One region of the Variovorax rhizosphaerae genome, then DNA from elsewhere that is predicted to be linked to it. Evidence: predicted binding sites of a transcription regulator. Region 1 holds the regulator's gene; each other region holds the start of a gene.
What was found. The regulator sigma-54, encoded in region 1, starts transcription at its own class of promoters, with help from an activator protein. The targets are predictions, from matches to a motif close to TGGCANGNAANCTGCTTT.
Positions count from the first base shown of each region.

Region 2: a site for sigma-54 is predicted at 1,898-1,915, ahead of nirB (nitrite reductase large subunit NirB). Genes of this name have one in related genera too.
Region 3: a site for sigma-54 is predicted at 1,601-1,618, ahead of WKW82_RS09955 (ammonium transporter). Genes of this name have one in related genera too.

Region 1 is NZ_JBBKZT010000010.1:213,019-216,295, forward strand. It holds gene WKW82_RS22280 (ATP-binding response regulator) at 1-1,036, shown strand, start outside; gene rpoN (RNA polymerase factor sigma-54) at 1,249-2,841, opposite strand; gene lptB (LPS export ABC transporter ATP-binding protein) at 2,852-3,277, opposite strand, start outside.
Region 2 is NZ_JBBKZT010000021.1:61,415-64,691, forward strand. It holds gene nirB (nitrite reductase large subunit NirB) at 1-1,676, opposite strand, end outside; gene WKW82_RS32080 (LysR family transcriptional regulator) at 2,261-3,160, shown strand; gene WKW82_RS32085 (toll/interleukin-1 receptor domain-containing protein) at 3,263-3,277, opposite strand, start outside.
Region 3 is NZ_JBBKZT010000004.1:162,553-165,829, forward strand. It holds gene WKW82_RS09955 (ammonium transporter) at 328-1,530, opposite strand; gene WKW82_RS09960 (nuclear transport factor 2 family protein) at 1,720-2,127, opposite strand; gene WKW82_RS09965 (hypothetical protein) at 2,359-2,529, shown strand; gene WKW82_RS09970 (uroporphyrinogen decarboxylase family protein) at 2,549-3,277, opposite strand, start outside.

The DNA of each region.
Region 1 (3,277 bases):
CCTGCAGGCCGAAGTGCTGCGCCAGCAACTCGACGCCCACACGCCCACGCACCTTGTGCAGCAGACCGTGATCGCGCTCTCGCAAGCCCAGCAGGCGCTGGAAGGCTTGACCAACCAGCTCCTCGAGATCGGCCGCATCGAGGCCGCCGCTGACCCGCTGAAGCCCGGCCCGGTCGCGCTGGGGCCGATGCTGCGCGAACTGGCCCGCCACTCCACGCGCGTGCGGGTGCGCTGCCCCGCCAGCGCGCTGGCCTGGACCGATGCCGTGGCGCTGCGCCGCGTGCTCGGCAACCTGACCGACAACGCGCTCAAGTTTGCGCCGCAAGGCCGCGTGCTGCTGGCGGTGCGGCGCGGCCACACCGGCGCGACGTGGCGCGTGGAGGTGCGCGACAACGGCATCGGCATTGCGCCGGACATGCAGCAGCGCGTGTTCGGCGACTTCGAGCAGATCGGCAACGTGGAGCGCAACCTGCAGCGCGGGCACGGGCTGGGCCTGGCCATCGTGCGCCGACTGGCCGATCGTCTGGGCTTCCAGGTCACGCTACGCTCGGCGCCGGGGCGTGGCTCGGTGTTCGGCTTCGAACTGGAGGCGGCGCCAGCCGACCTGGTGCTGCCGGAAAGCACCGGCGCCGAATCGAACGCCGTCCACGTGCAGCCGCTGCGCCCCGGCCTGGCCGTGCTGGTGGTGGAGGACAACACCGTGGTCGCCGACAGCATCGCCGCGCTGCTGCGCCACTGGCTCGCGGAACCGCGCGTGTATGCCAATGCATCGGAAGCGCTGGCGCTGGCGGACTTGGATTCGATCGACGTGGCACTGTGCGACATCCGGCTGCCAGGCGACCTGGACGGCGTCGCACTTGCGGACCTGCTGCAGAACCAGCGGCCGGACCTGACGATCGCGCTGGTGTCGGCGGACATCGAGCCGGTGACGCAGCGGATGGCAAGGCAGCGGGGGTGGCATGCGTTGCGGAAACCGGTGCAGGCGGCGGAACTTCGGGCGGTGTTGGCGGCTGCACAGGCGGGAGTTCACCCTTGACTCCCATGCAATGGCAATGTGCATGCGAACTCCTGACACCCGCTCCTGAGGGGCCACAGGATTGACGGCCCAAGGGGCGCCGCCGACCGTCCATTTGCGTTAGGTCGACCGCCTCGACTGACTTCAGGCAGGCAACCGCATCCGCCAAGCCGGTCGGGCGCCAACGCCAACGCCAACGCCAGCACCCGTACCGGCGCCAGCGCCAGCGAGTCCTACAGCGCCTTGCGCAAATTCGCAGGCGCAATCCGCAGCGCCTCGCGGTACTTCGCCACCGTTCGGCGCGCGCACTCGATCCCCTGCTCCTTCAGCATGTCCGAGATCTGGCTGTCCGACAGCGGCTTCTTGATGTTCTCGCTGGTCACGAACTGCTTGATCAGCGCCCGCACCGCCGTGCTCGATGCGTTGCCGCCCGTCTCCGTGCCCAAGGCCGAGCCAAAGAAGTACTTGAGCTCCACCGTGCCGTAGGGCGTCGCCATGTACTTGGCGGTCGTCACGCGGCTGATGGTCGATTCATGCAGGCCGAGTTCGTCGGCGATCTCGCGCAGCACCAGCGGACGCATCGCCAGTTCGCCGTGCACGAAGAAGTTCTTCTGCCGCTCGACGATGGCATTGCTCACGCGCAGGATGGTGTCGAAGCGCTGCTGGATGTTCTTGATGAACCAGCGCGCCTCCTGCAGCCGCTGCGACAGCGCCTGGCTGCCCTCGCCCTTGTGCGCCTTCAGCGCGCCGGCATAGATGTCGTGCACGCGCAGGCGCGGCATCACGTCCGGGTTGAGCATCACGCGGAACTTGAGCGAGGCGCCACGGCCGGTGCGGGTGACGATCACGTCCGGCACGACCACGTTGCGCTCGACGTCGACAAAACGCCGGCCCGGCTTGGGCTCCAGCCGCGCGATGAGCTGCATCGCGCCGCGCACCAGGTCTTCGTTGCTCTTGGTCAGCGTGGCCAGGCGCTTGAAGTCGCGGCGGGCCAGCAGCTCCATCGGCAGCTTGCAGATGGCGATGGCGACCTTGCGCACTTGCGCCTCGTCCTCGCATTCATCTTCATCGGCCAGGGCACGCAGCTGGATCGCCAGGCATTCGCCCAGGTCGCGCGCACCCACGCCGACCGGCTCCAGGCTTTGCAGCAGGCCCAACGCCATCTGGAAGCGATGCACCAGTTCGTCGAATTCGTCGTTGTCGTTGCCGGCCAGGCCGGAGGCCAGCGCGGGCAGCGAGTCCTCCAGGTAGCCGTCGTCGTTGAGCGACTCGATCAGGAAGCTCAGCGCGGCGCGGTCGGTTTCGTCCAGGCGCAGGCCCAGCGCCTGTCGGTGCAGGAAGGCCTGCAGCGACTCCTGGCTGCGCGCCAGCTCGGTGGCGTCGGCGCGCTCGTCACCGCCGAGGTTGTTGGCACGCGCGGGGGCGTCGCCGCCCCATTCGCTGTCGTCGGGCACCATGTCGACGGTGCCGTCGCCACCCCAGTCGGGCTCGCCGTCGGAGACGCCGTCGGCGGCCGCATCAGCAGTGGCTGAATCCGCGTCGTTCGATACCGTGGCCGCTGCGGTCGCCGGGCCGTCCGCCCCATTGGCGGCAGGCGGGGTGGCGAAATCGTCGTCACGCGGCGGTGGCGCGTCGGCGGTCTCGAGACCGAACTCTTCCCGCACGGCCTCCTCCGCGGTGCGCTCGAGGAACGGGTTGTCGTCGAGCATCTGCTCGACTTCCTGGCTCAGTTCCAGCGTCGACAGTTGCAGCAGCCGGATCGACTGCTGCAATTGGGGCGTCAGTGCCAGGTGCTGCGATACGCGCAGCGACAGGCCTTGCTTCATGCCGAGGCCCCTACATTCTGAAATGCTCGCCGAGGTACACCCTGCGTACCTCCGCGTTGTCGACGATCTCCGAAGGCGTGCCTTGTGCCAGCACTTGCCCGTCGCTGATGATGAAAGCGTGATCGCAGATGCCCAGCGTCTCCCGCACGTTGTGGTCCGTGATGAGCACGCCGATGCCGCGCCCCTTCAGGAAGCTGATGATCCGCTGGATCTCGATCACCGCGATCGGGTCGATCCCCGCGAAGGGCTCGTCCAGCAGGATGAAGCGCGGCTGCGTCGCCAGCGCCCGCGCGATTTCCACGCGCCTGCGCTCGCCGCCCGACAGTGACAGTGCCGGGGAATCACGCAGATGTTCGACGCGCAAGTCGGTCAGCAGCTCGCTCAGGCGCTCCTCGATCCGGGCCTTGCCCAGTGGCACGCGCTTTCCGCCTGGATT
Region 2 (3,277 bases), on a different contig from region 1:
CCGTCCTTCTGGATGTTGCCCAGGAAGTAGTCGTTGCTGTCCTGCAGGCTGGCCAGGTCCTTCTTGAGCACGAAGTCGTTCCAGCACGAGGCGAAGATGCTGGCGGCAGTCGGCTTGCAGATGTCGCAGCCAAGGCCCTTGCCGTGCCTGGCGAGCAGGTCGCCGAAGGTTTTGATCTCGCCCACGCGGACCAGGTGGAACAACTCCTGGCGCGAATAGGGGAAGTGCTCGCACAAATGGTTGTTGACCGCCATTCCGCGCTTGCTCATCTCCATCTTCATGACCTGCGTGACCAGCGGCACGCAGCCGCCGCACGATGCGCCGGCCTTGGTGCAAGCCTTGAGGTCGGCCACGGTGCAGGCGCCCTCGCCGACCGCTGCGCAAAGCTGCCCCTTGCTCACGTTGTTGCAAGAGCAGATCTGCGCCGTGTCGGGCAGCGCTTCCACGCCTATGCCGGGCCGCGCCTTGCCGTCGCTCGAAGGCAGGATCAGGAACTCCGGGTCTTCCGGCAAGGCGATGCCGTTGAGCGCCAGTTGCAACAGGTTGCCGTATTCGCTGGCATCTCCAACCAGCACGGCACCCAACAGTTGCTTGCCATCTTCGCTGACGACGATCTTCTTGTAGATCTGCTTGTGCTCATTGACGTACTGGTAAGCGCGCGACTTGGGCGTCTTGCCGTGCGCGTCGCCGATGCTGGCCACGTCGACGCCCATCAGCTTGAGCTTGGTGCTCATGTCGGCGCCTGTGAATGCCGCATCGTCCTGCCCGGCGATGTGCTTTGCGGCCACGCGGGCCATGTCGTAGCCCGGTGCGACAAGCCCGAAGGTCTGGTCGTTCCACGCCGCGCATTCGCCGATCGCGTAGACGTTGCGGTCGCTGGTGCGGCAATGCGAATCCACCGCGATGCCGCCGCGCGCGCCCACAGCCAGCAGGCTCTGGCGCGCCAGCTCGTCGCGCGGGCGGATGCCGGCGGAGAACACGATCATGTCGGTCTCCAGGTGCGTGCCATCGGCGAACACCATGCGGTGCCGAGCGGTCGCACCGTCGACGATCTCCACCGTGTTGCGGCCGGTGTGAACATGCAGGCCCAGCGCCTCGATGCTGTTGCGCAGTGCGCGCCCGCCACCTTCATCGACCTGCACGGCCATCAGGCGCGGCGCGAACTCGACCACGTGCGTCTCCAGGCCCATGTCGCGCAAGGCCTTGGCGCATTCCAGGCCCAGCAGACCGCCGCCCACGACCACGCCGGTCTTGGAGCGCGCGCCGCAGGCCTTCATGGCCTCCAGGTCCTCGATGGTGCGATAGACGAAGCAGTTGGCCCTGTCGCGCCCCGGCACCGGCGGCACGAAGGGCGAGGAGCCCGTGGCCAGCACCAGCTTGTCGTAGTGCACCACTTCGCCGTCGGCGGTGGTGATGGTGTTGTTGCGGCGCTCGATGGCCACGGCCTTGGCAGCCAGGCGCAGCGTGAAGCCGCTGCGCTCGAAGAAGCCGGGCTCGACCAGCGAGAGGTCTTCCGCCGTCTTGCCCGAGAAGAACTCGGAGAGGTGCACCCGGTCATAGGCCGGGCGCGGCTCTTCACAGAGCACCGTGACCTCGGCCTGCGCGACGTCGAGCTCGTGGAGTTGCTCGAGGAACTTGTGGCCCACCATGCCGTGGCCAATCACTGCGATTTTCATTTCGGATCCTGCACACGCAGCCGATGCCGTGCGGGTGCAGACCACTGGCTGCTGCTGTCTGGGACGACAGCTGCCGTGGGCCCCCGCGTGGAACGGACGCGAATCGGGTTGGAACAGACGGACTGCCAGCGTCATTGCTGTCAGTCCGCTCGGATCCCGCCGTCATTAGCGGAGGCACTGGAACCCTGCGGCAACGGTGCCGGCAGGTCAGTACAGGGGAGTGAGCAACATCCGTGCCGGCTCTGGATGCCTGAAATGACCGCCCACTGCCACTTGAATCGGCCTGCGTGCGCGCATCTGGTGCGATCAGGCATGGCAGGCGCACCGAAGTGGGACCGCCGCCGCTGAAGCTCCCGGCGTGCAACGGATGGTAGGGGCGCCGCCGCGTCGTTGTTGATCGCATGGCTGGTCGGCAATTCGAGCACCGACAAATTCAGTGGGGCCGTCTTTTCACGTCAAAGGGCGGCGCCTCACATGTCGATCGCCTCGATGCCGTTCCTGCGCAACGCGTCGTCCGGCCCTTGCGCGCATTGCCTTAAAGTGAAGTCCCCCATCACCGCATGCCAAAACCTGGAGCAGCATTCTTGGACCTCCGCGACCTCCAGTACTTCGAAGTCATCGCCGAGCTTGAGCACATGGGGCGCGCAGCGGAGCGCCTTCATCGCACGCAACCCGCCTTGACGAGCTGCGTGCGCAGGCTGGAGGAAGCCTGCGGCGCCGCGCTGTTCGAGAAGACCGGCCGCGGCATCCGGCTCACCGCCGCCGGCAAGGCGCTGCTCAAGTGGGCGCAGCGCACGCGCTTCGACGTGGAGAGCGCGCGGCGCGAGATCGGCGACATCGGCCGCGGGCTCACCGGCAACATCAAGGTCGGCATCGTGCCGACCGCCGCACAATTCCTGCTGCCACCCGCCGCGCGCGACCTGATGCGCGAGGCGCCCGGCGTCACCCTGCGCACCACCGTCGCGCTGGTCGACGTGCTGAAGCCGCTGCTGCGCGCGGGCGACATCGACCTGATGGTCGGCACCGAGGGCGCGACCGAATCGGGCTTTGCCTCGCAGTACCTGGCCGAGGACGTGATCGTGGTCGCCGCGAACGACAAGCATCCCATCTTCGACAAGCCCAAGCCTGGACTGAAGGACCTCGCTGCCTATCGATGGGTGCTGCAGCCGCCCGGTGCGCCGACCCGCGACTGGCTCGACCAGACCTTCGACCGCAACCGCATCGCACGTCCCGTGGTGCAGGTGGAAAGCACCATGCTGCTGATGCTGCCCTCCTTGATCGGCGAGACCGGCCTCCTGAGCTTCATCTCGCGGCTGCACCTGCAAGCTGGACAATCCGGCGCCGCGCTGCGCGAAGTGAAGCTGCCCGCCACGACGATGCGCCGCCGCATGGTCGTGACCTATCGCGACAGCGGCTACATCTCGCCGGCCGCGCAAAGGCTGATCGATCTGCTGGCGAAGTACGCCGACGGAGCGCCGGGATAGCCACAGATCACGCCCGCACCCAGCAAGACGCAGCATCCACATCCTTGCCGGGATCCGCGGCCTTGAACCCGCTCGGATAGCACTCACGCCGCAGACGAAGTACTAAGCATCGCCGCG
Region 3 (3,277 bases), on a different contig from region 1:
TCGTCCATAGGGTTTAGCCTAGTAACCTGTTGGTTATTTGAAGTGGGGCGCGCTTTTGCAGTTGCTTCCGTCCGCAAGTCGATGTGCGGGGCGGCGCCGGGTCTCTAAGCGGGCTTGGGAGGCCCAGCCCGCGGCATTTGGCGTCGTAGCGCCGAGCGGGCGGTGCGCTGGCGCGGGTTTGTTGATCAGGTCAGCATCGGCAGCCGCCGGGACTGAGGCGACTTCGCTGCGTGACGGCCGACCTGGCTTGCCCCGGCCCACGAGGCGAAATGGCGCTCGGCCATGAGGCGGCAGCCGCCGAACAAGCGCGACAACGACGTCGCGCCGTCACCAGTTGACTTCGCGCTCCGGCGTGGCGCTGATGTGGTGGATCGACAGGTCGGCGCCGTCGTATTCCTCTTCCTGCGACATCCGCAGGCCCATCGTGCGCTTCAGCGCGCCGTAGACGACCACGCCGGCCCCGAAGGCCCAGGCGACGCCGATCGCCACGCCGATCAGTTGCGCGACCAGGCTGACACCGCCGATCCCGCCCAGCGCCTGCTGGCCGAAGATGCCGGCCGCGATGCCGCCCCAAGTGCCGCACAGGCCATGCAGAGGCCAGACGCCCAGCACGTCGTCGACCTTCCACTTGTTCTGCGTCAGCGTGAACATGTAGACGAAGATCGCACCCGCCACGCCGCCGACCACGAGGGCACCGATGGGGTGCATCAGGTCGGAGCCCGCGCACACGGCGACCAGCCCGGCCAGCGGCCCGTTGTAGACGAAGCCCGGGTCGTTCCTGCCCATGGCCAGCGCCACCAGCGTGCCGCCCACCATCGCCATCAGCGAGTTGACCGCCACCAGTCCGGAGATCTTGTCGATGCTCTGCGCGCTCATCACGTTGAAGCCGAACCAGCCGACGCACAGCACCCATGCACCGAGTGCCAGGAAGGGGATGTTCGATGGCGGATGCGCGCTGAGCGATCCGTCGCCGCGATAGCGGTTGCGGCGGGCGCCGAGCAGCAGCACCGCCGGCAGCGCGAGCCACCCGCCCACCGCATGCACGACCACGGAGCCCGCGAAGTCATGGAACGCGTGCCCGGTCGTCGATTCGATCCAGCCCTGGATGCCGAACGCCTTGTTCCAGGCGATGCCTTCGTACAAGGGGTACACCAGCCCGACGATGACCGCCGTCGCGATGAGTTGCGGCCAGAACTTCGCACGTTCCGCGATGCCGCCCGAAATGATCGCGGGAATGGCGGCGGCGAAGGTCAGCAGGAAGAAGAACTTCACCAGCTCATAGCCGTTCTGCTTCGCCAGATCCTCGGCACCGACGAAGAAGTGCGCGCCATAGGCGACCCCGTAGCCGACCAGGAAGTACACGACGGTCGACACGGAGAAGTCGACCAGGATCTTGACCAGCGCATTGACCTGGTTCTTCTTGCGGACCGTGCCGAGTTCCAGGAAGGCAAAGCCCGCGTGCATCGCCAGGACCATGATCGCGCCGAGAAGAATGAACAGCGCGTCCGCGCCCCGATGTAGTGCATCCATGAAAGTTTGGTACCGATACTGCTTGAGAGTGGTGCATTGCCAGCCTTCCGCCGGCGCATGGACCATGCCGAAAGCAATAACGGTGCCCAATTGGCTTCTTCCTGGTGCGGCAGCCGCAGTTTGGTGCGCGCACCACGCACGCGCTGGTGCGCAACTCGCTGCGGCAATGGCGTGCACCGTGCCCTGAACTCAGGCCGTGCTGCCGAAGGCCATCGCGAGGGTGTGGGTGTCTTCGTACGACTGGAACGAAGTCACCTTGCCGTCATGGAGCGTCCAGGCCATCGCCCACTCGCTGGCGTAGGGCTTGCCGGTCGGCTTCGCCAGTCCTGCCCATGCACCCAGCACGACGACGCGGTCACCGCTGGCGAAGAACTCCTTGGGTTCGAAGGATTGAACCTCGACGCTGGCGCCCAGCGTGACAAAGAAGGACGCCACGGCCTCCACGCCCTTGCGCCGACGCGCATAGGGCACCGATTCGTGCCCGGCGTTGATCCAGCTGACGTCCTCGCTCAGGCGACCGAGGATGCCTGGAACGTTGCCTTGGCCGAAGTCGGCGTAGATCTGCTGCACCGTCTGGATGTTGTCTGCCTCGCTCATGTTTGCTCCTCGGGAGATTGGATGTCGGGCGAATCGGCGGTGGGAGCAACGTGCCCGCAAGCGTTGCAACAGTTGCAATACGCGCCTTCATGGCACCTGGATGCAGGCGGTTCGAACGATGGCCCCTCCTGACGATGGAGAGCGACCGCGTCGCGGACTCGGACACATCGCCTCCGTGCGGCGAAATTCCCGCAGTCGTATGATTCGCCCCCGCACCCTCCGGAGGCACCCATGCCCGACGACAACGCGAAGTTCGACAAGGAAGCCATCTCCCTGATCGAGTCTCTCAAGGGCCGGCGCAAGCCTGCCAAGCGAGCGCCGCGGGCGGGGTCGACGGCCAGGGGCGAGAAGCCGCCCGCCAAGACGCCGGTGGTGGTTCGGCGGGCCGCGGGGCGGTTCTAGCGGGCCCTTGCGTGCGCCCCTACACGCGCAGGCATTCCTCGCGAAACCGCTGCAGAAGATGGGCCGGCACCCAGGCTGGAATCGTGCAACCCGGGGAAAGGATGAGCTTGCGACGACCCACCTGCGCAATCGCCTGGTGAACTTGGGCACGCACCTCGCCAGGCGTCATCTGCCACATCTGGCTCTCGTCGATGCCGCCCATGAGGCACTTGTCGGTGAGTTCGCGCAACTGCGCCAAACCCGGGTTGCCAGGCAGGCGGTCGCTGACGCAGAAGGCGTCACAGGGGTAGTCGATCACCCTCTGCATATCGATGCCCGCACCATGCGGATGAATGATGCGCACCATGCCTTCCATGGCATCCAGCATTCGAAGCTCATAGGGCTTGACGAACTCCTCGTAGCTGCGGTCATCGAATCCGAAAGGGTTTGGCGGGCGCAGCGCACTGTTCGTCGCGAAGTGAATGCCATCACAGCCGGCCTTGCGCAATCCGTCCATGTACCGGCACATGGTGTCGGTCACGGCTTCCAGCATGCGATGCGCCTCACGGGCGTTTCCAAGAATCAACGGCATCGTGCTCATGCCGGCACGCCTGACCACTTGACGCAGCGGATCGAAGGTTGTCATCAGGATGGGCATGTCAGGCCCGAACTCGGCTCGCAAGATGCGGATCGCCTTGATCTCTTCGGCAAAGCTGGGCTCGTCCAGCGACATCGGCTCGAAGCGAAGCATGTCTTGCGCCGACTCCAG